DNA from 2 places in the Cupriavidus sp. GW821-FHT07C08 genome. Region 1 is predicted to be linked to the other one. Evidence: predicted binding sites of a transcription regulator. Region 1 holds the regulator's gene; the other holds the start of a gene.
What was found. The regulator LexA, encoded in region 1, represses DNA repair genes until DNA is damaged. The targets are predictions, from matches to a motif close to ACTGTATNNNNATACAGT.

Region 1 (4,414 bases):
GGCCTTCGGTGGTCGTTTGCGCGGCCTTGCGGGCTTCTTCGCGCTGCACTTCCTTCATCATCGGCGAAGGTGCGGTCTCGGCCTTCTTGGTCTGCACGATCAGGTGGCGCAGGACGGCGTCGTTGAACTTGAACGCGTGTTCCAGTTCAGCCAGCGTTTCCTTGCCGCATTCGATGTTCAGGCAAACGTAGTGAGCCTTGGCCAGCTTCTGGATCATGTAAGCCATCTGGCGACGGCCCCAGTCTTCCACGCGGTGAACGTTGCCGTTCTGCGAGGTCACGAGCTGCTTGTAGCGCTCGATCATGGCCGGCACTTGTTCGCTCTGGTCCGGGTGGACGATGAAGACGATTTCGTAATGACGCATTGACGCTCCTTTTGGATTAGCCACCCGGGCGTCACGAGTCCGGTGTGGCAAGGTTGAATAGCCTTATATTATAGCGCGCGCATCGGCAAGTGCGCAAGCCGCTGTTTACACAGGCAAATCAGGCGTTGGCAAACAAAGCCTGCAGCCTTGCCGGATCCCGCGCCAGCCCTGCGTCGGCTGCCAGCGCCATGGCCAGCAGCACGCGCGCCTTATAGGGATTGAGGTCCGTTGCGGAAACAAAAGCCCCATCCGTCGGGCTGAGCTGGGGCGGAATCGCCACATGACCGGCCCCGGTGCGGGAACTGCGCACCACGGCTACGCCCGCGGCAGCGGCATCGGCCAGCGCCTCGGCCAGCACCTCATGCACCGAGCCATTGCCGGCGGCAGCCACCACCAGTCCGGCAACGCCCGCGCGGACCAGCGCATCCACAGCCACCCTGCCCGGCTGGGCGTAGCTGGCCACGATCTCAACCACCGGCCACGCCGTCGGCATCGGCCCGATCACCCAGGCCGCGCGCGGCGCGCGCGCGAAGCGCACGTAGTCATCCTGCACGAAACCCAGCGGCCCGCAGGCCGAGACAAAGGCATCGACCGCCGACGTGTGGGCCTTGGCCACATCCCGCGCAGCGTGGATCTGCTGGTTCAGCACCACCAGCACACCCTTGCCGCGCGCATCGGGATGAGCGGCCACGCGCACCGCATCCAGCAGGTTCAGCGGGCCATCGGCCGACAGCGACGTCGACGGGCGCATTGCCGCCGTCATCACCACGGGCACCGGACACGATTGCGTCAGGTGCAGCGCCATCGCGGTTTCTTCCAGCGTATCGGTGCCGTGCGTGATCACGATGCCGGCAACGTCGGGCTGCGCGGACCAGTACTCGACCCGCGCCGCCAGCGTTTGCCAGAGCATGAAGGTCATGTCCTTGCTGTCGACCTGAGCCACCTGCTCGGCTTCAATGCGGGCCGCCGACTGCAGCGCGGGCACCGCTGCCAGCAACGACGACACCGGCACGGTCGCCGCCTGGTAGCGTGCGCTGCTGGCGGAGTTGCCGGCCGCGCCAGCGATGGTGCCGCCGGTGGCCAGTACGACGATACGAGGCAATTGGGTCATGGAGGCGTGCAAAGAAAGTGGGAAAACAGGAATGCCGATTGTAACGGGCGCGCCCCGCCTGGCCGCGGGCCCGCGCTGGCGACCCATAATCCGTCCATGCGACACGCCCCAAAAATTCTGCTTGCGCTCAGGCCGATACTGTATAAAATCACAGCATACTGTTTAAACATACAGTGCCTGGCCAGCCGGATGCAGGATAATGGATCGGCCGATCCCTTACCCGGAATCCCCCCGGCCCCGCACGGAACGGCGATCCCATGGCGACCCTGACACCCCGGCAGCAGCAGATTTTCGATCTGATCCGCAACACGATCCGCCGCACCGGCTTTCCGCCCACGCGCGCCGAAATCGCCGCAGAATTCGGCTTCTCCTCGCCCAATGCCGCAGAAGAACACCTGAGGGCGCTGGCACGCAAGGGCGTGATCGAACTGACCCCGGGCGCCTCACGTGGCATCCGCCTGAAGGTGGCACGCAGCGATTCGGAAATGCCCGACCAGTTTTCGTTGCCGATGGCCGGCGTGATGCAGCTGACGCTGCCGCTGGTGGGCCGCGTTGCTGCCGGCAGCCCGATACTCGCCGCCGAGCATATCGACCGCCAGTACCAGGTAGACGCCTCGGTCTTCGACGAACGTCCCGATTACCTGCTGCGCGTGCGCGGCCTGAGCATGCGTGATGCCGGCATCCTCGATGGCGACCTGCTGGCCGTGCGCCGCGCCAGCGAAGCCGCCAACGGCAAGATCGTGGTGGCGCGCCTGGGCGATGACGTGACCGTCAAGCGCCTGCAGCGGCGCGGTGGCCATATCGAACTGATCGCAGAAAACCCGGACTTCACCAACATCATCGTGGAGCCTGGCGAGGAGTTCTCGCTGGAAGGCATCGCCGTCGGTCTGATCCGATCTTCCGGCTTCTAGCCGGGCACCGCAGGCAGCGAGCCTGCGCGGGCCCACCCGCTTCCATTGCTTTGCAGACGCCACCCGGCTTGCCGGGTGTTGACCCCGCTTTGCCCAAAAGAGGTGCCACCATGCCGCAAATCCACCAAGTCGCCGCCCGCCGCCCGGTCAAGCCCGTGCCGTTCCGCCAGAGCAAGGGCGTACGCGTCTACCAGGGTACGCAGCGCCGCACCATGGTCGGCAGCATGGCGGCGATCTGCCGCATGCTTGAACTCGAAACCGCCGAAAAGCTGGCTGCCTGAACCCTGCGAACGCAGCCCGCGTAGCCGTGGGCCCCGCCCTCAGCTACGCGCGCACGCCTTGGTTTCGGCTTCCAGCTCCTGCGGCGTCAGCTGCGGAAACCACGTATCGCTCTTGCGCAGTTCCAGCGCCGTACCATCCGGCTTCGCCGTCAGCGAAATCAGATAGGCGTATCGGTATTCACCGCCAGACGTGGTCTGGCCGATGCGGATCTCAGTCTGGTTCTTCGCCGGATAGTTGATGACCGCGGCGTCATCGCCCAGATTGTTGCGCAGGCATTTCGCAACATCGCCCATCATTGCTGGCGTGAACAAGCGCATGGGCGCACGCGCGCGAATGTCCTTTTCAGACGTACCGGTGGCACACCCTGCCACCATGGCTGCCATCGCTACGCCAATCACTGCCGCTCGAACAGACATACCATCCCCGGGGAATGCAAAACGGCGCCCTCGCGAGGCGCCGTTCTGGAAAATGCTTTGGGGTGGCTGATGGGACTCGAACCCACGACGACAGGAATCACAATCCTGGACTCTACCAACTGAGCTACAGCCACCGTAGAGGTCATCAGCGCGTTACGTTGCTGATCGACGAAAACCAAGATTATACAAACAGTTTTCCGGGATGGCTAGTATCCGGCACAATTTTTTTTAGATAAAAGCTCAGGTTCGGGACGGGCTCCACTTTGCCTCAAGCAGCACTGCCTGCTTGATGGCCTCGACGGTCTCGGCTTCGGTATCGAACTGCCCCAACAGGCGGCGCGACTTGCCGTTCAGCACGGCTTCCTGCAGCGCCTTGCCTGCGGCTTCTGAAGTGCCGGGGTGCCAGCAGTAGCGTGCCGTCCATTTGCCGTCCTGCAGTTGCTCGGCAACCCAGACCACCCTGAAGTCTTCATAGACAACACCGAACGGCGCTTCGTTTTCCACGTTTGCCCTTTCCACGCTGTTCCCCTGCCGGCATCGGTCCGCATGCAATGCCTTGTCTCGCCCGGGTCAATGCGAGGGATCGTATCACGGCCGCCGACCAGGGCGCCCGGCCCGGCTGGCACCTTCGCGCATGCTGTCGATCGCTCGCGGAAATATGCTGTGCACAGCCCCTACCTCTGCAGGGTTCATGCCGCAAATGCGCGAAGCGATACTTGTGCCTGAGGGACATTGACCCCCCTCGACCTTCCCGTCAGGCGGCCCGCCCCATCGGGCCGCCTGCCTCTTTTTGGCCACCCTGCCCGCTCATTGCCGTGGCACCAGCACCTGGCGATGGAACCTCACGAGCGCATGCGAGCCCAATCGACGTCATCGACAAAATCGACACGTCAACGAACGCAGGGAACGGGAATGCAAATCAAGTGTAGATGGCCTGCGCGAATTCTTGCGCTGACAGTATTGGCGGCCTTGCTCGGCGGATGTGCTGGCGGCGGGGTCGACGGCAGGGAATCCAGCATCACGACATACGGCACGCTGGACGTAGACATCAGCCATACGCGCTAGCCTGCCAGCGTGACCGATGGAACTCTTTACGAGGGCGACCGTCTAATCCTCTCGTCTGGCGCATGCAAAGCGAGCGCGCAAAAAAAGAGTCCGCAGCGCGGACTCTTAAATTTAGCGATCTCAAATGCCCTGAAGGCGGTTGCACTGTAACTGTCATCCCGGCAATGCACCATACGGGTAAACGAAGAGCAACAAGCTTGGCGTAGCAGCAAAAAAACGCCGACAAAAAAAGCCCGCCGAAGCGGGCTAACAATCAGTTGAAGAA
Region 2 (4,414 bases), on a different contig from region 1:
GCGTGTATCGATGCCTTGGACGGCGGTGCTCGGGCAGGTCCCCCAGTGCCTGGTAAAGGTTGACCCACCGCTTCAGGTTCTTACCCGACGGATAGCCCAGCTCACGAACGACCGTTGCCGTCTTTCCTCCATACTTTAAATACAGCTTGACCGCCCTGATGCGATCCTCGTACGAATACATGAACTACCTCCAAGTAGTCCAAGAATTCATCCGCACCCCCGAACCGGACATTACAACTTTGCCGCTACACCAGTAGTTCGCATAAAAAGATTTATGTTAAATCATTCAGTGCGACCGGGCACAGCACGCACATAACAGCGCAGCGTGGACCTCTTCCTGGCTTCTTTCCATAAATGGAGGCCTGCGGTACGCGCTATCAAATGACCAGCAAATAGAAGCGCTTCTTCTAACTTACTGAAATTATTAGCATTTATATCAGAGAGAGGCTCGTAGCTTCGAGGTCGTGAAGTAAGCTATCAAATTAGTTAGCGATTGTGACAGCGCCGGCCGCAAGTTCATCGTGAGGCCGCGACAAAAGGCCTCTAGCCGCTGGCTGTCACTCTAAACGCACGAGCCTGGCGCGCCGACTTCGACGCCGGTCGCCGCGACCTCCGACCAGGCACTCGCCTGGAGGAGTGGCTGCATCGAGGGCAAGGCCGTGCGAGGTTGTGCCATGAGCTGCTGCAGCGAAGACCATACCACCGTGGTGGAAGGGCTGCGGCTGGAGGAACTGCTCAATCGTTCAACTACCGTTGCAAAGACTTTCTGGTCCGAAGGGGAACGTTTCTGCCATAAGAAGTGGCAGCCCAGGAACAGAAGATTGGTCGCCCCTCGAGAAGTCCCAGAAGGGCAAGCCAGTAAAACTCCTGCCACGCATTCTTCCAGATTTATGAGCCCACACAAGGCCGATGGCCGACCCCTTGTTCAGCGTGGACACCAAGGACTTCGACATCGACAAGTGTCGGTTCGCCCTGATCGCCAGCAGCGCGTTGCAGATCGTGATCGGCGTGACGGGGCGCCCACTACAGACGCCTGCCGCCATTTCCGACAACGGATAGGGCACGTCCGTCCGGCCAAGTAGCGTCCATAGCGAGATCATTTTGAAGCCCGGCCCTTTGGTGTGCCTCATAATGGCACCCTCATATAACCAACGCATCACGCATGACCTCCAGCTTTCGCGTCTATATCGACGAGTCGGGCGACGAAGGATTTGTGTTCCTTCCCAACGAGCAAGGTAGTTCGAGGTGGTTCGTCCAGTCCGCCACGGTAGTTCGCACTGTGAACGACCTAGCAATGGTGCAACTCGTCAAGAACGCTAGGGAGCTACTGAGGAAGCCTGCTAAATCGCCCCTGCATTTTCGCAACCTGCGGCATGAGCACCGGGTGCCTCTGGCGCGCATGATTGGGGAGGCGCCACTGCGGCACGTGCATGTGCTGGTCCACAAGCCCTCAATCGCCGACCCGGAGGTTTTTCAGCAGGAGGCGTTTTCCTTATACCGCTACACGATCCGCCTTTTGCTGGAACGCGTGAGCTGGCTGTGCAGGGATACCGCGCGCCCTGGTGAGGGTGATGGTAAGGCCGAACTGATTTTCTCGAACCGATCGGCGATGTCCTATGCCGACCTCCATCATTACCTTGTGCGACTGCAGGGCCGGGAAGACTGCCGCATCCATTGGGACAGCCTCGACCTTGATGGCGTGCGCGCAGTGAATCACGACCAGTTGGCAGGCCTGCAGGTCGCCGACGCCGTGGCGACGAGCGCGTTCTACGCAGTCCACAGAAATCAGTATGGGGAGACGGAAGACCGATACCTGCGCATGCTCGCACGCAACCTGTATCGGCGCAATGGACAGGTGGACGGCTACGGCTTGAAGTTTTGGTGCGGCGACGCAGAAGATGGGGAGCGTCGGCGTGTGATCGCCGCGGTGCGCGACGACTGAGAAAAGACGGTTGCAGGCCCCGGATTCGAGGATCCCACCCAAAACGGGCTGCCGTCTTTCGACGACCTCTACAAGCTCCGCGCTTGCCTGCAACACCCAAATTATACGAGCCCTGATGCGATTTTCGCAACAGGGCTGGTTGGCCGCTGGTGGCAGCGATCGCGCGATGGAACCGCTCATGTGACGGATAATGCAGGTGAATACTGTATAAATATACAGTACACTGGGGGCAGGAGCTCGCCATGCTAACCGTCGCCCCAGAATCCATTCATCCGTCACTTTGGCTTGCCTCGCAGCTTGCTCGGGGCAACGCACGCACCGTTCCAACCGGGTATCCGTCGCTCGACAAGGAGCTTCCGGGCGGCGGCTGGCCGATCGGTTGCCTGACGGAGTTGCTGCAGCGCCAGCCGGGTATCGGCGAGTTGCGCTTGCTACGCCCTGCTCTCGTCGCGCGCTCGAACCGCCCTGTCGCGCTTCTGGCACCGCCGCACGCGCCTCAAGCGTTGGCGCTCGCCAACTGGGGCGTCCCGTCCGCGCAGACTCTCTGGATCGAAACCCGGCACACCGCTGACGCCCTGTGGGCCGCGGAGCAGATCTTGCGCGCCGGGACCTGCGGAGCGCTCGTCTTTTGGCAGTCGCACCTGCGTAACGATGCGCTTCGGCGTCTGCATCTTGCCGCCCAAGCCTCCGATGTCCTTTTCTTCGTGGTTCGTCCGACGGCCTGTGCACGCGATGCCTCGCCGGCGCCGCTGCGCCTGACATTGGAGCCCGCATCGGACGGAATTCGTGTGCAGTTCGTTAAGCGTCGAGGCCCGCAGCAGGAATCGCCGCTCCACATAGCGCTGCAGCCCTCCCCCATTCTGTTGTATCGCCATGCTGCGCCTGTGGATCTGCCTGCGCCTGTCGTCCCTGCCCCTCGAAGTATTCCGACCGAACTGGTCCACTGAGCTAGCGGTTGCTGTCCTGGACAGGGAGCGCGTGCATATGGCGTCGCCGCTGGCCATTGCGGCCGGCGTGAAGCCGGCAATGCGCCGCGGTGGCGTACAGACGATCGCACCGCAGACCATTCTCTTTGACCGCGATGGTTGCGCAGAACTGGCGGCGCTCGAGCGTGTCATGATGGCGATGCTGCAGTTCTCGCCCAATGTCGCTGCGTCCGAGGAGGCGGCGGTGCTTGTCGACATCAGCACCACGCTGCGACTATTCGGCGGCGTCCGCAAGCTGCGGCAACGGATGCTGGCGGCCGTCAGGGCAATGGGGTTCAGTCCTGTCGCGGGATGCGCACCAACCGCCGAAGGCGCTTGGCTACTTGCGCGCTCTGGTGGCGGAACGGCATTAAGTATGCCCACATTGGTGCGAGCGCTGGTCGGCATCCCCGTTGCGATCCTGCCGGCGGCGCGGCCGTTTGATGAGTGGCTGGACGGACTCGGCTGTCGGACGCTAGGAGACCTGCGCCGGCTGCCGCGCGCAGGCCTGCAGCGCCGATGCGGCGCCGCCATCCTTGAGGCGTTGGATCGCGCCCATGGGGAAGCACCTGAAGTCTTCGAATGGGTCGAAGCTCCCCCATCGTTTGACGCCGCGGTGGATCTTCCGGATAGGATGGACAACGCTGAGTCCGCCCTTGCCTACACTCGCGGCTTGCTGGTACAGATGGTCGGCTGGCTAACCGCCCGGCACCTGGCCATCAAGCGGTTTGCGGTCGAACTGCGCCACGAGCGCGGCCCCGCTGCCATCGCACCAACGAAGATTGAGATTGCGCTGGCCGAGCCCAACTGGCATGAAGAGCATTTGGTTCGCCTGCTCAAAGAGCGTCTGACGCGGCTGACTGTCGAGGCGCCGATGATTGCCGTCGCGGTGTCTGCCATCGAGACCGAGCCGGTGGCACCCCCCAGCGATTCATTGTTTCCAGAACCGGGCGGCACGCCGGCGGACCATGCACGCCTGCTTGAGTTGCTGGTGGCACGCCTCGGCGCTGACAATGTCCGCCAACCGTGCTTGCGTGCAGACTACCGCCCGGAAGTCGCCAACAGCTGGCAGTCTGCCACTGACAAGCCGCCCAGCGCAACGTTGCCCGCAGGCCTGCCACGTCCTGTTTGGCTGCTCGGCAAGCCGGTGCCGCTGATTGAACGCGACCACCGTCCCTTCTACGGATCGCCACTGCGTATCGTCTCACCGCCTGAGCGCATCGAGTCGGGCTGGTGGGGCGGCCAGCTGGTGACACGCGACTATTTCGTTGCGGAGGCGAAGGACCACACCTGCTACTGGATCTTTCAGGAACGCATGGGCAGCCGAGAAGGCGATGAGGCTCGGTGGTATCTGCATGGCCTCTTCGGCTGAAAACCATGGACATCAACGCCAAGGCAGGTCTGCCCGCCTACGCGGAACTGCACTGCCGCTCCAACTTCTCCTTCCTCGCCGGCGCCTCACGGCCGGAAGAGCTCGCTGAGCGCGCCGCTCAGTTGGGCTACCACG

Region 2: the regulator LexA is predicted to act here: its motif matches at 2,145-2,162, upstream of imuA (translesion DNA synthesis-associated protein ImuA).

The regions. Positions count from the first base shown of each region.
Region 1 is NZ_JBWKQZ010000001.1:488,894-493,307, forward strand. It holds gene rpsF (30S ribosomal protein S6) at 1-364, opposite strand, end outside; gene AC07UK_RS02410 (asparaginase) at 483-1,475, opposite strand; gene lexA (transcriptional repressor LexA) at 1,733-2,386, shown strand; gene AC07UK_RS02420 (hypothetical protein) at 2,497-2,667, shown strand; gene AC07UK_RS02425 (hypothetical protein) at 2,707-3,051, opposite strand; tRNA gene AC07UK_RS02430 (tRNA-His) at 3,143-3,218, opposite strand; gene AC07UK_RS02435 (hypothetical protein) at 3,325-3,603, opposite strand.
Region 2 is NZ_JBWKQZ010000002.1:390,943-395,356, forward strand. It holds gene AC07UK_RS05030 (IS3 family transposase) at 1-181, opposite strand, end outside; gene AC07UK_RS05035 (hypothetical protein) at 910-1,059, shown strand; gene AC07UK_RS05040 (DUF3800 domain-containing protein) at 1,163-1,942, shown strand; gene imuA (translesion DNA synthesis-associated protein ImuA) at 2,185-2,889, shown strand; gene AC07UK_RS05050 (Y-family DNA polymerase) at 2,816-4,279, shown strand; gene AC07UK_RS05055 (error-prone DNA polymerase) at 4,285-4,414, shown strand, end outside.